DNA from 3 places in the Pseudoduganella albidiflava genome. Region 3 is predicted to be linked to each of the others. Evidence: riboswitches for the same ligand, from Rfam matches in the RefSeq annotation. Region 3 holds a riboswitch; each other region holds the start of a gene.
The links. Region 3 has a riboswitch for cobalamin ahead of EYF70_RS24895 (TonB-dependent receptor domain-containing protein). Riboswitches for the same ligand answer to the same signal wherever they lie in the genome.

Region 1: it holds a riboswitch for cobalamin, as region 3 does, so the genes downstream of both, EYF70_RS18690 (energy-coupling factor ABC transporter permease) here and EYF70_RS24895 (TonB-dependent receptor domain-containing protein) in region 3, are expected to answer to the same signal.
Region 2: it holds a riboswitch for cobalamin, as region 3 does, so the genes downstream of both, EYF70_RS18185 (cobaltochelatase subunit CobN) here and EYF70_RS24895 (TonB-dependent receptor domain-containing protein) in region 3, are expected to answer to the same signal.

What each region holds. Positions count from the first base shown of each region.
Region 1 covers NZ_CP036401.1:4,538,916-4,544,541, reverse strand. Annotated here, with positions in the region: gene EYF70_RS18700 (VWA domain-containing protein) at 1-584, shown strand, start outside; gene EYF70_RS18695 (hypothetical protein) at 672-1,382, shown strand; cobalamin riboswitch at 1,459-1,669, shown strand; gene EYF70_RS18690 (energy-coupling factor ABC transporter permease) at 1,785-2,465, shown strand; gene EYF70_RS18685 (energy-coupling factor ABC transporter substrate-binding protein) at 2,474-2,788, shown strand; gene EYF70_RS31680 (CbiQ family ECF transporter T component) at 2,778-3,524, shown strand; gene EYF70_RS18675 (energy-coupling factor ABC transporter ATP-binding protein) at 3,521-4,390, shown strand; gene cobM (precorrin-4 C(11)-methyltransferase) at 4,387-5,178, shown strand; gene EYF70_RS18665 (sirohydrochlorin chelatase) at 5,193-5,626, shown strand, end outside.
Region 2 covers NZ_CP036401.1:4,414,150-4,419,775, forward strand. Annotated here, with positions in the region: gene EYF70_RS18185 (cobaltochelatase subunit CobN) at 1-3,173, opposite strand, end outside; cobalamin riboswitch at 3,250-3,473, opposite strand; gene EYF70_RS18190 (ABC transporter permease) at 3,499-4,860, opposite strand; gene EYF70_RS18195 (ABC transporter permease) at 4,857-5,626, opposite strand, start outside.
Region 3 covers NZ_CP036401.1:5,975,486-5,981,111, forward strand. Annotated here, with positions in the region: gene EYF70_RS24870 (sensor histidine kinase) at 1-295, opposite strand, end outside; gene EYF70_RS24875 (response regulator transcription factor) at 288-971, opposite strand; gene cobT (nicotinate-nucleotide--dimethylbenzimidazole phosphoribosyltransferase) at 1,013-2,104, shown strand; gene EYF70_RS24885 (adenosylcobinamide-GDP ribazoletransferase) at 2,107-2,871, shown strand; gene EYF70_RS24890 (histidine phosphatase family protein) at 2,892-3,437, shown strand; cobalamin riboswitch at 3,514-3,749, shown strand; gene EYF70_RS24895 (TonB-dependent receptor domain-containing protein) at 3,825-5,626, shown strand, end outside.

The DNA of each region.
Region 1 (5,626 bases), 1.4 Mb from region 3:
TCTTCTCCGACGGCGCGCCCACGTCGTTCGGTGTCAATCTGCCGTTCGGCGCATGCGCCAGGCCCGGCGCGCTCGATGCGGTCGGGCAGGGCCTGCTCAGGCTGGACACCGAGTACGAGTTCGTCAGCACCGCCTGCAAGGTGGAAAGCGAAGCGTGGAAGACGATGAAGAAGCTGCCGAAGTTCTATAACGCGGTCGATCCCGCGGCAACCGAGTTCCCGATCGTGTCCACGCCGACGGCGACGCTGCCGCGCCCGGTGACCGAGGATATCGGCTCCGAGTCGATGTACAAGCAGAACGTCAGCCGCGCCGCGCGCAACCTTGCCGAAGCCATGGCCGCCAGGGCGCGCAAGGACGGCATCTTCGTCTTCACGCTGGGCATGGGCTCCTCGCTGAAGGAAAAGAACGCCGACAACGAAACCGGCGAATCCATCCTGAAATGCATGGCCAACGTGGCCGACGGCCCATCGCGCTGCTACGACGCCAGCAAGCCGGTCGGCATGTACTGCTATGCGGCCACGGATGCCGACCTGACGCCGTGCTTCTCGAAGCTGGCCTCGGCGATCCTGCGCATTTCCAAATAGATTCCGGCGGCTTCCGCTTGACGCTTGTGTGAATCCGGTCATGTTCGCTATGCTTCGGCTGGTTTTCCACCAGCCCGCGTGCCCGCCATGACCGTCCCCGCCTCCAGAACCGATCGCTGCTTCGTCATCATCAACCGCCTGGTCAGCCTGCTGCTCCTGCTCGCTCTGCTGGGCATGCTCGCAGGCGCTGCGGTGCTGGGCTACCTGTCGCTGGCGCGCGGCCCGGTGAAGGGGCCGGGGATGGTCAAGGCCGAGGAAAAAACCGCGGAAGCCGGCAAGCGCGTCGTCCTCGGTTTCGCGGCAGTGGAAAAGGTCCATGGCGCCGATATCGACATGGTCCGGCTCGTCGTGATGGACCGGGAGCGCGATTACTCGTACGAGCGCAGCGACGGAACACGCAATGTGCTGTTCATCCACGGTGCCGGCCAGCCATCGCACTGGCTGTTCAAGGAGCACGGGAACACGGTGACGGTCCTGCGGCAGTTGCAGGAAAGCGAGCACCGCGCTGGCTCGCCCGCGCTGGCGCTCTACATCGAATACACCACGCCCCGGCCAGCCGATGCGGTTCCGGACGGTAGAAGGCCGGTGTTGAACTTCGGACTGGCCAGGCCCGACGGTACCGGCATGACCGTCGTACTGAAGGACATCACGCGGGTATTGTCCCATCGCGTGACCGCCGAGCGGCGCGTCACCGTCCTGTTCCAGCGCGGTACCGCACTCTGGCAAGCCACCATCGCGCTGGATGATTTCACCATCGTCGGCGAGCGCGAAGTGGCCAGGCTGCCGACTTCGATCTGACGCCATGGCGCCCCCGGCCAATCACCGGGCCGGCATGGCGACGCAGCAAAATTGCTATGCCACGGCATTGCATTTCGGTTACCATGCGCGCTTGGGTGCGCTCTTCCCGTTCCGGGGAAAGCGTTAAACGGGAAACCGGTGAAGCCGCCACGCGCGGCCATTCCGGTGCAGCCCCCGCTGCTGTAAGCCTGACGGATTCCGCCTGTTAGCCACTGCGATCGCTCGCGGGAAGGCGCGGATGAAGAATGACGGCGAGCCAGAATACCGGCCCAAGCAAGTCAGCACCATTCCCCGGGGTGACGGGAAGCCGCTGTCGAAGCGGCCTGCCGTCCCGGCCCCGCCTCGACCGTCTTTTCATCCTCCCGCCGGTGCTCTTATGGACCATTCGACGGGAGGATTCGAATGCATATCATGGAAGGTTTCCTGCCGCCCGCGCACGCGCTGGGCTGGTCGGCCGTCTCCGCCTGTTTCCTGGCCGCGGGCCTGCGCGCGATGGCGCGCGACCTGCGCCAGCATCCCGAACGGCGCATGCTGTTCGGCGTCGCCGCGGCATTCGCGTTCCTGCTCTCGGCACTGAAGCTGCCATCCGTCACGGGCAGCTGTTCGCATCCCACCGGCGTGGGGCTCGGCGCATTGCTGTTCGGCCCCGCCGCGATGGTGCCGGTCGGCTTCGTGGTGCTCCTGTTCCAGGCCCTGCTGCTGGCCCATGGCGGCGTGACGACGCTGGGCGCCAACATCTTCTCGATGGCCGTCGTCGGCCCGTTCGTGGCTTACGGCGTGTTCCGCGCCGCCGCCGCGCTGGGCATGTCGCGTTCCGCCGCCGTGTTCGCCGCGGCGTGCCTGGGCGACCTGGCCACGTACGCCACCACCTCGCTGCAACTGGCCTGGGCGTTTCCCGATCCGGTGGGCGGCATGGCCGCTTCGCTGGCCAGGTTCGCCGGCATCTTCGCCCTGACCCAGGTGCCTATCGCCATCAGCGAAGGGTTGCTGACGGTGCTGGTGGTGAACGCCATCGCCCGTTTCCACGGCCATGAACAGCAGGCCGCGCCGGTGTTCGCGCACCGTGGCAGGGAGCGCACATGAGGCGACAGATGAGGTTGAAGATAAAGGCGCGCACCTGGCTGGCCTGGATCGCGATCGTGCTGCTGACGGTACTGCCCTTGTGGCTGGCCGGCGGGGCCGCGTTCGGCGGCGCCGATGACCTGGCGCGCGAAGCCATCGGCACCATCGCGCCGGGCTATGCGCCGTGGTTCTCTCCCGTGTTCGAGCCGGCCAGCGGCGAGATCGCCTCGCTGCTGTTCGCATTGCAGGCTGCACTGGGCGCGGGCGTGATCGGCTACTGGCTGGGCCTGTCGGTCGGGCGCGAGCGGGCCCGCGCGGCCGCGGGAAAATCCGATGCTGGTTGAAACAGCAGCTTACGCGAGCCGCTGGCGCGGCGTTGCGCCATCGGCCAAGGCATTGTTCGCGCTGGCGGGCATCGCTGCCGCATGGATCGCCTGCCGGCCCGCCACGCTGGCGGTCCTGGCGCTGCTGCCGATGCTCGCTGCGCTGCTCGGCGCACGCGTGCCGCTGCGCACCTGGCTGGCGGTGGCACGGGCACCGCTCGGTTTCCTGCTGCTGGCCTGCGCCACCTTGCCGGTCGGCCCCGGCGTGCATGGCAACTGGCAGTGGAATGGCGCGATGGTGCCGGTGGCGGTGCACGCGGGCTTGCGGGCGCTGGCCGTGCTGGCGGCGCTGCTGGGCTTCGTGCTGACCACGCCGCTGCCCGACCTGCTGTCGCTGCTGCGCCGCCTGCGCACGCCGGAGGTGCTGCTCGACCTGATGGCGCTGTGCTACCGCATGCTGTTCGTGCTGCGCCGCGCCTGGGACGACGGTGTGGAGGCGCAGCGCGCGCGCCTGGGCTATCCCGGCTGGCGCCATGGATGGGTACAAACATGGCGTTCGACCGGCCTGCTGGCCGGCCATGTCGCCCAGCAGGTCTGGCTGCGGGCGGCTGCGCTGCAGGTGGCCGCGGATGCCCGTTCCTATACCGGCACACTGCGTTTCCTGCCCGCCGCATTCCCCCGGGCGCGGCGCCAGAACGCGCTGGCGCTGCTGGCCGGTGCGCTGCTCGTCGCGCTGGCGCTGGGAGACCGCTGGTGACGGACCATCCCGTGCTCGAACTGGCCGGCGTGGATCACGTCTATCCGGATGGCGGCACCGGCCTGCGCGGCTGCACGCTGGCGCTCGGCCGCGGCCGCCGCCACGTGCTGCTGGGCGCGAACGGTGCCGGCAAGTCGACCGTGCTGCGGCACCTGAACGGCCTGCTGCGGCCGTGTGCCGGGGAACTGCGCTGCGACGGCCAGCCCGTCGGCTACAGCCGCGCCGCACTGGCCGGGCTGCGGCGCCGTGTAGGCCTGGTCTTCCAGGACCCCGAGCGCCAGCTGTTCGCCGCCCACGTCGGCGAAGACGTCTCGTTCGGTGCGCTCAACCTGGGCCTCGACGCCGCCACCGTGGCGGCCCGTGTCGATGCCGCGCTCGATGCCGTCGGCTTGCGCGACTACGCCGGCCGCGCCGTGCATCACCTGAGTTTCGGCCAGAAGAAGCGCGTGTGCATCGCCGGCGTGCTGGCGATGGAGCCGGAAGTGCTGCTGCTCGACGAACCGATGGCGGGGCTCGATGCGCCGATGCAGGCCAGCCTGGCCGCGCTGCTGGACCGGCTTGTCGCGCGCGGCGTAACGGTACTGCTCACCACCCACGACGTCGATTTCGCCTTCGCGTGGGCCGACGATATCCATTTGCTGGCCGCCGGCCGCTGCATCGCCTCCGCACCAGCGGGGCAGCTGGCCGCGCGTGCCGACCTGCTGCAGGCCGCCGGCCATCGCGTGCCGCTGGCCTTCGCGCTGCATGCGCAACTGGCGGCGCGCGGCGTGCTGCCGCCGGCCCCGGCGCCGCGCAGCCTGCCGGCGCTGCTGGAAGCGCTACGCGCGCTGCCGGCCACCTCGACCATCCTGGAGAACACCGCATGACCATTGAAAACCCCGGCAAAGTGTGGTTCGTCGGCGCCGGCCCGGGCGATCCGGAACTCGTCACCGTCAAGGGCCGCCGGCTGCTCGGCGAAGCGGGCGCCGTGCTGTTCGCCGGCTCGCTGGTCGACCGCGCCGTGACGCTGTACGCGCCGGCGGACTGCACGATCCGCGATTCGAAGGACATGACGCTCGAAGAGATGACGGCCTGGCTGGTCGAACAGGCGGCCCTGCACCGCACGGTGGTGCGCCTGCAGACGGGCGATCCGGGCCTGTACGGCGCGCTGATCGAACTGGCCCGCCCGCTGGGCGCGGCCGGTATCGAGTGGGCCGTCGTGCCTGGTGTGTCATCGGCGATGGCCTCGATGGCCGCCGCCGGCGAATCGCTGACGCTGCCCGAAGTCACGCAGACCGTGATCCTCACGCGCGTGGCGGGGCGCACGCCGATGCCGGAAGGCGAAGACCTGGCCAGCCTGGCCGCGCACCGCACCACGCTGTGCATCTTCCTGTCGATCACGCTGCTGCACAAGGTGGAAACGGCGCTGCGCGCGGCTGGCTGGCCGGAAGATTCGCCGGTGCTGGTGGTGCACAAGGCCAGCTGGCCCGGCGAGGAAAAGATCCTGCGCGGCACGCTGGCCGACATCAAGGCGCGCTGCCGCGAGGCCGGCGTGGCCAGCCAGGCCATGATCGTGGCCAGCCCCACGCTCGGCGCGCTGCACTGGGAAACGCTGGCCCGCTCGAAATTGTACGACCCGACCTTTACCCATCGTTATAGAAAGGCAAGCGCATGAACGGACCCATCATGATGCAGCCGGCGCCGCCCGCGGCGGCCGCGCCGCTGACCGCGCAGGTGTCCCCGCAGGTAAGCGAGATTATCCTCATCGTCGGACACGGCTCGCGCGAGGATTCCGGCAACCGCGAGATCCGCGAGTTCACCGAGCAGTGGCGTGCCCGCCAGCCTGGCTGGCGCATCGAACTGTGCTTCATCGAGTTCGCGCCGCCGGAACTGAACGCCGCGCTGCTGGCCGCTGGCCGCGCTGCGCGGCGGGTGCTGGTGGTGCCGCTGATCCTGAATGCCGCAGGGCACGTGAAGATGGAAATTCCCGAGGCGATCGAGGCGGCGCGTGCGGCCTGCCCGCAGGCGGAGATCCTGCTGGCGCCGCACCTGGGCGCCAGCGACCCGGTGCTTACCGTGCTGCGCCGCCGCCTGCGGGGCGCCATGGCCACGCTCGACATGCC
Region 2 (5,626 bases), 1.6 Mb from region 3:
CACTCGGCGGCCACGCGGTTGCCGGCCACCGGCTCATCGCCCCAGGCCACGCCGTTCATCGGTGCCAGCGCGGCTTCCAGCGCCGGCCGCAGCGACGGGTCCTCGGCCGCCAGCGTGCCGGCCGATGCCGCCAGCGCCAGCCGCCCGGCGCGGTCGATCAGCCGGATCAGGTTCGGGTACAGGTCGCGGAACAGGCCGGACGTCGTCACCAGCGCATCGCGGCGCGGCGCGCCCGGCCTGAGGCGCACGTCGGTGACGATGCCCCGCGCATTCCACACCGGTTCCGCGCCCATCATGGCCAGCGCGAACGCCACCATCACGCCTTCGTCGCGGACCGCGTCGGACGCCCACAGGATGATGCCTTCGCTGCCGGCTGCCACGTTCTTGCCGGCGCGGGCGATCGCCTTGCCGGCCAGGTCCGCGCCCAGCTGGTAGCCCAGCCTGGTGGGCAGGATATCGCCATCCACCGCATGGAAATTGCGTCCTGTCGGCAGCGCCTCCGGGGAGCGCAGCGGATCGTTGCCCTTGCCCGGCTCGATGTAGCGGCCATCCAGCCCGGCCAGCAGCGCCCGCATTTCCAGGCGCGGCGACTCGACCAGGTTCGCGGCCACTTCCGCGGGGACTTCCTGCCCGTCGATGCCGCCCTTCCGCATCGAGGCCAGCATCAGGTCGATCGATGCCTGCCGCCACGGCCGGCCGAAGATGTGCAGGCCATGCGGCATGAATTTTTCCTGCAGCTTGGTCAGATAGTGGCCGATCTCGTGGGCCAGCAGGTCGTCGTCCGCCGCGTCGTAGCCGATGCCGCGCACCGCCAGCACGTCCGCCATCGACGCTTCCAGCTCCGCCTTCAGGTTCAGCGCCACCACGCGTTCGCGCATCAGCCGCGCCGCCTGCGTCTTCAGCGATTCCGAGCTGGCCGCCTCGTAGCTTTCCACCACCTGGCGCAGCGCCAGCAGATCGTCGTACAGCGGCGTGCTGGCCAGCGGCGGCGTCAGGTGGTCGACGATCACGGCCAGCCCGCGCCGCTTGGCCTGCGTGCCTTCGCCGACCCCGTCGACGATGTACGGGTAGATGCCCGGCAGGTCGCCGGCGATCAGGCTCGGGTAATCGTCGCTGGCCAGGCCCACCGCCTTCCCGGGCAGGAATTCGTAGGTGGAGTGGCGCCCCACGTGCACCAGGGCGTCGGCCCTGAAACGGTCGCGCACCCAGTGATAGAAGCCGAGGTACTGGTGCGGCGGCGTGATGCTGGTGTTCGCATGCAGCAGTTCCTCGTCCACTTCCCAGCCGCGCGGCGGCTGCGGGCCGATGAACACATTGCCGAACACCAGGCCCGGCACCAGCATGCGGCCCTGGTCGACCATGATCCTGCCGGGCGCGGCGCCCCACCCTTTCAGGCCCTCGATGCCATAGCCGGCGACCTTGCGGTTGAGTGCATCCAGCCCGGCGCAGCGGCGCGCCGCCCGCACGTCGAGGCAGGCGCGGTACCCTTCGCCCAGCGCTTCCAGGTCGTGCATCGCCGCTTCCCGCCGCGGGTGATCGGCGCCTTCCACGAGATGCTGCAATTCCTTGACGATCACGTCGACCTGCTTGCGGCCCAGCAGCCATTCGCCGGCCTTCTCCGCGTCCAGTACGTCCGCATGCAGCCGGCCCAGCAGGCCGCTGGTCATCTCGCGCTGCACGCGCGGCGACAGGGCGGCGAACCATGCCGCATAGTCCGCCGCGCTCACGGTGTTCACGGTGCCGGCTAGCTCGCGCAGCGCGCCGCGGTCTTCCGGCAGGTTGACGCCCTGCGCCATGATCCGGTCGAGCAGCGCCTCGGGCGACGCGGGCAGCTCGCCCATCGTATAGCCGGCGTCCTTCAGCGCATGGAGCATGTCGAACAGCGAGGCCGGCACGTCCAGGTTGTCGGCGCCGATATTCTGGCGGCCCGGCGGGTGGTTGTAGTAGATCAGCGCCACGCGCTTGTCGCGGTTCGGCTTGTCGCGCAGCGCCAGCCAGCGGTTGACGCGCGCCGCCAGCCGCGCCGCCTCGGCATCGAGCATGACCGGCGGACGGTTCTCGATGCCGGTCAGCCGGTCGCGTTGCGCCTGGCCCAGGGCGGCCACCACGATCGGCTGGCCGATGCCCTGCAATTCCGGCAGCGCCACGCGGTACTGCACCGAATCGGGCGGCAGGCCGTCCGGCGACAGGCGCCACTGCAGCGCCGTGCGGTCGGACAGCCGGATCCCCTTGAACACGGGAATATCGAGGCGCTTCAGCGCTTCGGCGACGGCTTTGCGCCCCTCGGCCGCGCCGACCACGAAATCCTGCAGCACCACCAGCGCCGCCGGCCGCGCCGGGGCCACCAGCTCGGGCAAACGTTCCAGCGCCTCGCGGGAAGCGCCGCCCCAGCGCGTGAGCACCTGCACGCACGGCTGGCCGCCGGCCTCGATGCGCGCGCACACGGCGGCCGGCACGGCCGCATCCATGTTCGACAGGTCCAGCACCACCACGGCCGGCCGCGCCGTCAAGCCCAGCTGCGCGCCGCGGCCCCAGGCTGCCGCGTCGGCCAGTTCGCGCCGGCCCACGCGCACGCGCAGCGTCGGTTCCGCTTGCGCGCTGGCCAGCGGCGTGGCCGGGTGCAGCCGGTGGGCGAACAGCGCGGCAGTATTGTCGACACCGCCGGCCTGCCACAGGCGGCGCGCCGCCAGCCAGTGTGGCGCGGCGGGATGCGCCTGTGCGGCCCGCAGCGCGGCGGGCGGCGGGTTTTCCGCCGACAGGTCGCGCAGTGTATCGGGAGGAAAATCGCGCAGCGCGCCATGGCCGTCGCGGCTCATCAGGCTGAGGCTGGCCTCGCCGTTGAAGGCCAGTACCGCCGTGCGCGGTTTCGCATGGCGGGCCAGCGCGGTCTTCAGGCGATGGGCCGGATCGCCGAACAGCGACACGGCCAGGATGGTATCGGCGCCGCCCACCAGGCGCGCCATGTCGCGCTCGCCCAGCGCCATCCACTGCGCCGGGGTGCGCAAGTCGATGCGGTCTTGCGGATGCAGGGCCAGGTGGCGGTGCGCCGCCTCGATCGCGACGGGCGCGGCACGCTCGGTGACGATGGCGAACAGCACGGCGGCCTGGCCGCGCGCGCAGGCCAGGATGCACAGCAGCGCGGCCAGGGCGCGCACGAGTGGGGAAATGCTCAATTGATCCGACCGGTCCGGCCGTGCCCGCGAGGGCCGGCCATGAATACGCAACAGGCCGGCCCACACCCCGGGATCCGGCACATCATTGCAAACGGCCGGTCTTCTGGCTTGCCGTCATTCTGGCCGGTGCGTGCCTTCCCGTGTCGTGTCTCGACACAGTGGCGGTGGCGCCGGTTCGTCAGGCTTACAGCAGCGGGGGCTGCGCCGGACTGGCGGAGGATGGTCATCCCGCGCGTCACCGGCTTCCCGTTTCACCCTCCGGCCGGCTGGCAGGAAGGCACCGTTTGCTCAAGCGCCGGATTCTACATGCAAGGCTGCCGCTTTGTCACATCCGCAAGCGGCCCAGCCGCCACAGGCCCGCCAGCTGCACGGCCCCCGCCAGCACGAACAGGGCAAGCAGGGCGGCCAGGCCATCCCGGCCGGGCATCCCGTCCGGCACGCGCGGCACGAACCCGGGCTGCCTGGCGAAATCGGCCGTGCCGAACGGGCGGTCGTTGAACAGGTAGGGATAGTAGAACGTGCGGATCTGCCGGTGGAACGCCGCGATCGCGTCCTGGTACGCCAGTTGCGCCGGCAGGTCCGTGCCGGCCAGCCGGTGCAGCACGGCCTGCGCGCCCACGCCCGGCAGCAGCCAGCCGAGCCGGCCCGTCCACGCCTGCCGCGCCAGCAGGCCGCCGCGATAGTCGCGCGCCGCGCCGGCCACGCTCTCGTCGCCCACCTGGTGGAAGGCGAAGTACCACTTCCAGTGGAACCTGCGCGGTACCGCGGTGTGATCCTTCCATTCCGGATGGCTGGCAACGAACTTGCGCATGGTTTCCTCGCGCGGCAGTTCCCAGGCGCCATGCACGACCTGCCGCTGGGCCAGCATCAGGTCGACGCCCTGGTGCACGGGGATCGCCCGGATCAGCGCCACGTTGGCCAGTGCCGGCAGCACCAGCGTGAGCACGGCCCACGCTCCCATCAGCACGGTGGCGTTGGTCACGGAGCGCCAGTGCAGCGTGGCGACCAGCAGCGACAGGCCGGTCCAGAAGGCCAGGCAGGCCGCCGTCACCGCCAGCACGATGCCGGTCGCCACGATGCCGGTGCCGGACAATGCCGCGCCCACGCACGCCGGCACGGCCAGGCACAGGAACAGCAACGCATAGCGCAAGCCCGCGCGGCGCCGCCACAGCCGCCCCGCGTCGGGCATCGCCAGCAGGAGCCGCAGCCGGCCCGTCTGCCGCTCGCCCGACACCAGGTCGTGCAACAGCGCGATCGCGAACAGCGGCGCCAGGTAGATCAGCACGAAGGCGAAGTCGAAGCGGCCCGGCAGCGCCACTTCCGGGTTGAACGTTTCGCCTTCGTAGAGCTGGGCCTGCAATCCCAGCGCGCGGATGCGCAGCACGTATGGCGCCACGTCGCGCAGGCCCAGCGCCAGGAACGCCGCGGCCGATGGCGGATCCCATGTGTTGTAGAACGTGTAGTAGGCCGGATTGCCGGCATCCTTGCTGTCCGGGTAGCGCGCCGCCAGCGCGGCCACGTCCTGTTCATGCAGCGGTGCCAGGCGGGCGATGGTCTGCCGCTGGCGTTCGACTTCCCGCATGCCCGACCAGACAGCCAGCGCGGACAGCAGCAACAGCAGCAGCAAGGCGCAGGCGGACAGCCGCGAGCGCAGCACCAGCCGCATTTCGTGGGCAAGCCAGTTCATCGCGCGATCCTCCCCAGCCGGCCCGCCAGCACCCAGGCCAGCGTGCCCAGTGCGGCCAGCCACAGGGCCAGCACGCCGGCCGCCGGAGCCACGCGCCGCAGCGTGGTGGCCACCGGCGCCGCTTCATACTGGAATTCCGGGAACTCCCGCCAATGGTCTCGCGACACGCGGTTATCCTTGTTCCGGTCGATGTCGTCGGCATAGGCCAGCCGCTCCACCTGGATGCGGTTCAGGCCCTGGATCAGCGCGTAGCGATAGCGCTCGCCCTGCTCCAGGAACGAACGGTAGCTGGCCAGGTCGGTCCCGGCCGCCGCCATCGACAGGCGCCGCAGCGCCAGCGCCGGGCTGGCCCAGCCGAAGGCATCGATGATCTCGCCCTGCCGTTCCTGCCGGTCGAACGCGGCCGCGGCGTAGCGGTCGAACAGCTCGCTGGACTTGCGCTCGCCTTCCATGCCCACCAGGCCCTTGAAGTTGACCGGCAGGTCTTCGATGCGCGTCACGCCATATTGCTTCAGCAGCCTGTCGCGGAACGCGGCGAATGCCGGATCGTTCGGGTTGTGCGAATCGCCCAGCGCCAGGTATTCGCGCTGCACGTGGATGGCGTCCTCGAAACGGGTCGGCAGCGCCACCGCGTGGTTGGCCATGTCGGGCACCCAGCGCGGCAGCAGGATCACGATCACGGCCCATGCCGTCAGCAGCACCAGCAGCGCATCGCGCCCGCGCGCCACGCACATCGACACCAGCACCACGCCGAGGACCCACAGCA
Region 3 (5,626 bases):
CCGGCAATCCGCCAGCATGGCGCGGGCCGGCCCACGCGGCCACTTCCTCCAGGCGCTCGTCGACCAGGCGCACTTCGATACCTTCGACGGCCAGCGCGGCGATCACGGCAAAGAATACCGACGATACCGTGGCAAACGTCAGGTAGGCCGCGGTGATCCGCTTGCGCAGCGAATCCTCCTTGCGGAGCGAGTCCCCCTTGTGCAGTGTGTCCCCCTTGTGCAGTGCGTCCCCTTTATGCAGCGAGTCCACCTTGTGCAGTGAATTCCCCTTGCGCAGCGGTTCCGTTTCACGCATCGGATTCGACCAGCTTGTAGCCGATCTTCGAGATCGTGTGGAGCATCGGATGCGGGAACGGCTTGTCGAGCGCCTGCCGCAGGGCGTGGATGTGCACGCGCAGCGCGTCGGTATCCGGCGGATTGTCGCCCCACACCTCGTGCAGCACCTGCTCGCGCGACACCACCTTCGGCGCCTCGCGCATCAGCAGCCGCAGGATCGTATACCCGGTTTTCGTCAGCGCCAGCGGGCGGCCGGCACGCTTGGCCTCGAACGTTTCGGTATTGAAGGTCAGGTCGCCGAACGCCAGCACGGCGTTGGCCGCATGGCCGCCTTTGGCCCGCCGCACCAGGGCCTTCAGGCGCACTTCCAGCTCGACCAGGGAAAACGGCTTGACGAGGTAATCGTCGGCGCCGCTGTCGAAACCGGCCACCTTGTCTTCCAGCGTGTCGCGCGCGGTCAGCATCAGCACCGGCATGTCCTTGCGCAGCTCGCCGCGCAGCTTCTGGCACAGGTCCAGGCCATTCAGGCCGGGCAGCATCACGTCCAGCACCACGGCGTCATATTCGTGCTCGGTCGCCAGCGCCAGCCCGCCATAGCCGTTCGAGGCCGAATCCAGCACATAGCCTTTCGGCTCCAGAAAGCCATACAGGTTGGCGACGATGTCGGGGTTGTCTTCGATGATGAGGATGCGCATCGCCCCATTATAATTCGCGCTTTCCCCATCGATCGCCTGCCATGACCCTGCCCGCCTCCGCGTCCCCGAGCGTGCCAATCAGCGCGCCCGCGCGCGTCCCCTTCAGTGTGCCCGGCGTCGCCTCCACGGCCGATGCGGCGCTGGCCGACCGCCTCGCGCATGCCATCGACTACAAGACCAAGCCGCCAGGCAGCCTGGGCATGCTGGAAACCCTTGCGCACCAGGTGGGCATGATCCAGCGCACCACGTCGCCGGCGATCGACGCGCCGGCCATCCTCGTCTTCGCCGGCGACCATGGCGTGGTGGCCGAAGGCATCTCCGCCTTCCCGCAGGATGTGACCTGGCAGATGGTCGAGAACTTCCTGGCCGGCGGCGCCGCCATCAATGTGTTCGCCGCGCAGAACGGTTGCGCGCTGCAGGTCATCGACGCCGGCGTGGCGCACGACTTCGGCACCCGCGCCGGCCTCACGGATCGCAAGATCGCCGGCGGCACGCGCAACTTCGCGGTGGAACCGGCCATGACGGCCGAACAATGTGCCCAGGCGCTCGCGCATGGCGCCGCGCTGGTCGACGCACTGCCGGGCAACGTGATCGGCTTCGGCGAAATGGGCATCGGGAACACCACCGCCGCCGCCGCGCTGATGCACAAGCTGACGGGCATTCCGGCCGCTGCCTGCGTGGGCGCCGGCACGGGCCTCGGCCCGGAAGGCGTGCAGCACAAGGGCCGCGTGATCGAAGCCGCGGCCGCGCGCCACGCCACGGCCACTGCGCCGCTGGACGTGCTGGCCACCTTCGGCGGTTTCGAGATCGCCATGATGGCCGGCGCCATGCTGCGCGCGGCCGAGCGCCGCATGGTGCTGCTGATCGACGGGTTCATCGTCACCAGCGCCCTGCTCGTGGCGGCGCGGCTGCAGCCGGCGATCCTCGACTATTGCGTGTTCTCCCATTGCTCGAACGAAAACGGCCACCGCCAGCTCCTCGAAACGCTGGGCGGCAAGCCGCTGCTGCAGCTGGACCTGCGCCTGGGCGAAGGCACTGGCAGCGCACTGGCGCTGCCGCTGCTCCATGCCGCCGTCAACTTCCTGAACCGCATGGCCACGTTCGCATCGGCCCAGGTCAGCGGGAAGCACTGACCATGCTGCAGCTGCGGCTCTTCTTCATCGCGCTGCAATTCTTCACACGGCTGCCGATCCCGGCGTGGGTCGGCTTCGAGCCGCACTGGCTGCACCATGCGTCACGCTACTTCCCGCTCGTCGGACTGGTGGTCGGCGCCATCGCCGCGGCCATCTACTGGGCCGCCACGCTGGTATTGCCGCCCGCCGTCGCCGTGCTGCTGTCCACCGCGGCCAGCATCTATCTCACGGGAGCATTCCACGAAGACGGCTTTGCCGACACCTGCGACGGCCTGGGCGGAGGCATGACGCGCGAGCGTGCGCTGGAGATCATGAAGGATTCACGGATCGGTGCCTATGGCGCGATCGGCATCCTCCTGATGCTGGCGGTAAAATGCGCCGCGTTGTCCCACCTGCCCCCGCTGGCCACGGTGGCCGCCCTGTGCATCGCCCATCCGCTGTCCCGCCTGATGGCGGCAAGCCTGATCTGGCGGATGGCCTACGCGCGTGCCGAAGGCAAGGCCAAGCCGATGGCCCAGCAGATGACGGGCCCCGAATTCGCCATCGCCGCGGCCTGCTGCGTTCCCGCCGTGCTGGCGGCAACGGCGCTGGGCTGGCTGGACTGGCGCGCCATTGCCATCGGCACCGGCGCGATGGTGCTCGTCACGCTGTGGTTCGCCTGCAAGCTGCGGCAACGCCTCGGCGGCTACACCGGCGATGGCCTGGGCGCCGTCCAGCAGCTGGCGGAAATCGCCTTCTATGTGTGCGTGCTGGCGCGGTGGGGCTGACACAGATGGAGCTCACGCGGATGAAATTAATTCTCGTGCGCCACCCTCGTCCGGCCGCGGCGGAAGGCATCTGCTATGGCCGCAGCGACCTGCCGGTGGATCCCGATGAGCTGGCGCGCGTGCATGCGGCGCTGCGCGACCTGGGGCTGCCGGGAGACGTCCCGGTGTTTTCCAGCCCGCTGCGCCGTTGCGCCGCCCTCGCCAGCCTGCTGTCGCCCGCCGTGCTGTACGACGCCGACCTGGCTGAAATGGATTTCGGCGACTGGGAAGGCCGCAACTGGAACGATATCCCCCGCGCGCAGGTCGATGCCTGGGCGGCCGACCTGCTGCATGACCGCCCCGGCGGCGGCGAATCCGTGCTCGACGTGGCGCGCCGCGTGGCCGCCGCACTGGCCAGGATCCGCCGGCATGGCAGCGCGCGCGCCATCGTGGTCTGCCATGCCGGCACCATGCGCCTGGCCGCCACGCTGGCCGATGGCGCGCCGCTGGAGCAGGCGGCGCTTGCCGCGGCGTCCCGGCCGCACCGCATCGGCTACGGCGAAGTTGTCCGGCTGGTGCTTTCGTGATGCCTGCAAGCGCTTGATCCCTGCTTCGTGTGTGCCTGGTAGGCGCTTGATACGTGCTTGGTAGTTACGCCATACCTTATAATTGCGCGGTTTTGGTGCCCGCGCCCGAGTCCTCGAGCGCAGTTAAACGGGAAATACGCAGCCAGGTCTCCTGATCGGCCAACGTATGCTGCCCCCGCAACGGTAAGCAGGCAGCCGCGCGCGAGCAATCGCAGCGCGGCAGCGGTCCGCGACAGCCACTGTGCAATTGCATGGGAAGGCCGGACCGTGATGCCTGCCAGCCCGGATACCGGCCAAACCAGGTGGAGCCGCCCCGTTGCGGAGCGGCTCTGTTCAATCCGGCCTGCGGGGACGTTGGCCGGTTGCTCCACTTTACAAAGATTTGCCATGACCTCTCCTGTTGCATCCCAGGCGGCGCTCGCGTCGCTGGCGCTCGCCATTGCCGCGCCGGCCGTACACGCCCAGGCCACTGCCATCGATTCCATCATCGTCACCGCCACCCGCACGCCGCAACTGGCCAGCGAAGTGATCAGCGACACCGTCACGATCAATGCCGAACAGATCGCCAACTCCGGGGCCGGCTCCATTACCGAACTGCTGCAGCGCCAGCGCGGCATCGAAGTCACCCGTAACGGCGGCCCCGGTGCGGCGTCGAACGTGTTCATCCGCGGTGCCAACGGCAACCAGAGCGTGGTGCTGGTAGACGGCATCCGCATCGCCTCGGCATCGACCGGCTCGGCCAGCTGGAACGGCATTCCCCTGTCGGCCATCGAGCGCATCGAGATCGTCTACGGCCCGCTGTCCACGCTGTACGGAGCCGACGCCATCGGCGGCGTAATCCAGCTGTTCACGAAAAAAGGCGAAGGCGCTCCGGCGATCTCGGCATCGGTCGGTGGCGGCAGCGACAGGACCTTCGCGGCCGATGCGGCCATTTCCGGCGGCACGGACCAGCTGAGCTACGCGTTCTCCATCTCGAAGGAACGGTCCGACGGCTTCTCGGCCACGCGCCTGCCCAGCGCCAACTTCGACCCGGACGACGACGGCTACGATCGCAAGGGCGCGGCCGGCCAGGTGGCCTACAAGCTGGCGCCCGGCCATGAGCTGGGCGCGATGTTCCTGTATACCGATACCGAATCCGACTACGACAGCGCCACCTTCGATGCCTACAGCACGCAAACGGTCAGCAACGTGGGGGTCTACTCGCGCAACCAGTTCCTGCCCTTCTGGACCATGCTGGTGCAGGCTTCGCAATCGCGCGACAAGTCCGGCTCGTTCTACGACGTCGGCCCGTTCGGTTCCAGCCAGATCGATACCACGACCAGCACCTTCACCTTCCAGAACGATTTCCGCATCGGCAGCGACAACCTGCAGGTGCTGTATGAACACCGCAAGGAAGAAGTCGACGGCTCCACCGCGGCGCTGAACCGCACGCGCCACAACAATGCGTTCGCGGCCAACTACAGCCTGAAGCGCGGTGCGCACCTGGCCAACGTGGGCGTGCGCCACGACGACAACTCGGAATACGGCTCGAAGACCACCGGCTCGGTCGGCTACGGCTACCGCATCACCAGCGCGCTGCGCGCCGAGGCCAGCTTCGCCACCAGCTTCCGCGCGCCGTCCTATAACGAGCTGTATTACCCGGGCTATGGCAACAAGGAAAATCGCCCCGAGGAAGGCCGCAATACGGAAGCGGGCCTGCGCTACGACGACGGCACCCAGAAACTGGCCGCGGTGTACTACCGCAACAAGCTGGACAACCTGCTGCTGAACACTTCGCCGTGCCCGTATCCCGGCTACCAGTACGGCTGCGCCTACAACATCAACAAGGCGCTGCTGGAAGGCCTGTCGCTGTCGGCCGAGCGCCAGATGGGCAAGCTGCTGCTGATCGCCAATGCCGATATCCAGGATCCGAAGGACGAAACCACCGGCAAGCGCCTGCAGCGCCGCGCCAAGCGTCACGCGAATTTCGTGGCCGAGTACGACATGGGCGCTGCGCGCGGCGGCGTGGAGTTGCAGCTGTCATCGGATCGTTTCGACGACGCCGGCAACCGCAACCGCCTGCCCGGCTATGGCGTGGTGAACCTGTACGCAACGTACCGCTTCAACCAGGACTGGTCGGCGCTGGTCCGCTGGAACAACGTGGGCGACAGGAACTACGAGCTTGCGCGCTACTACCAGACCGGCGGCTC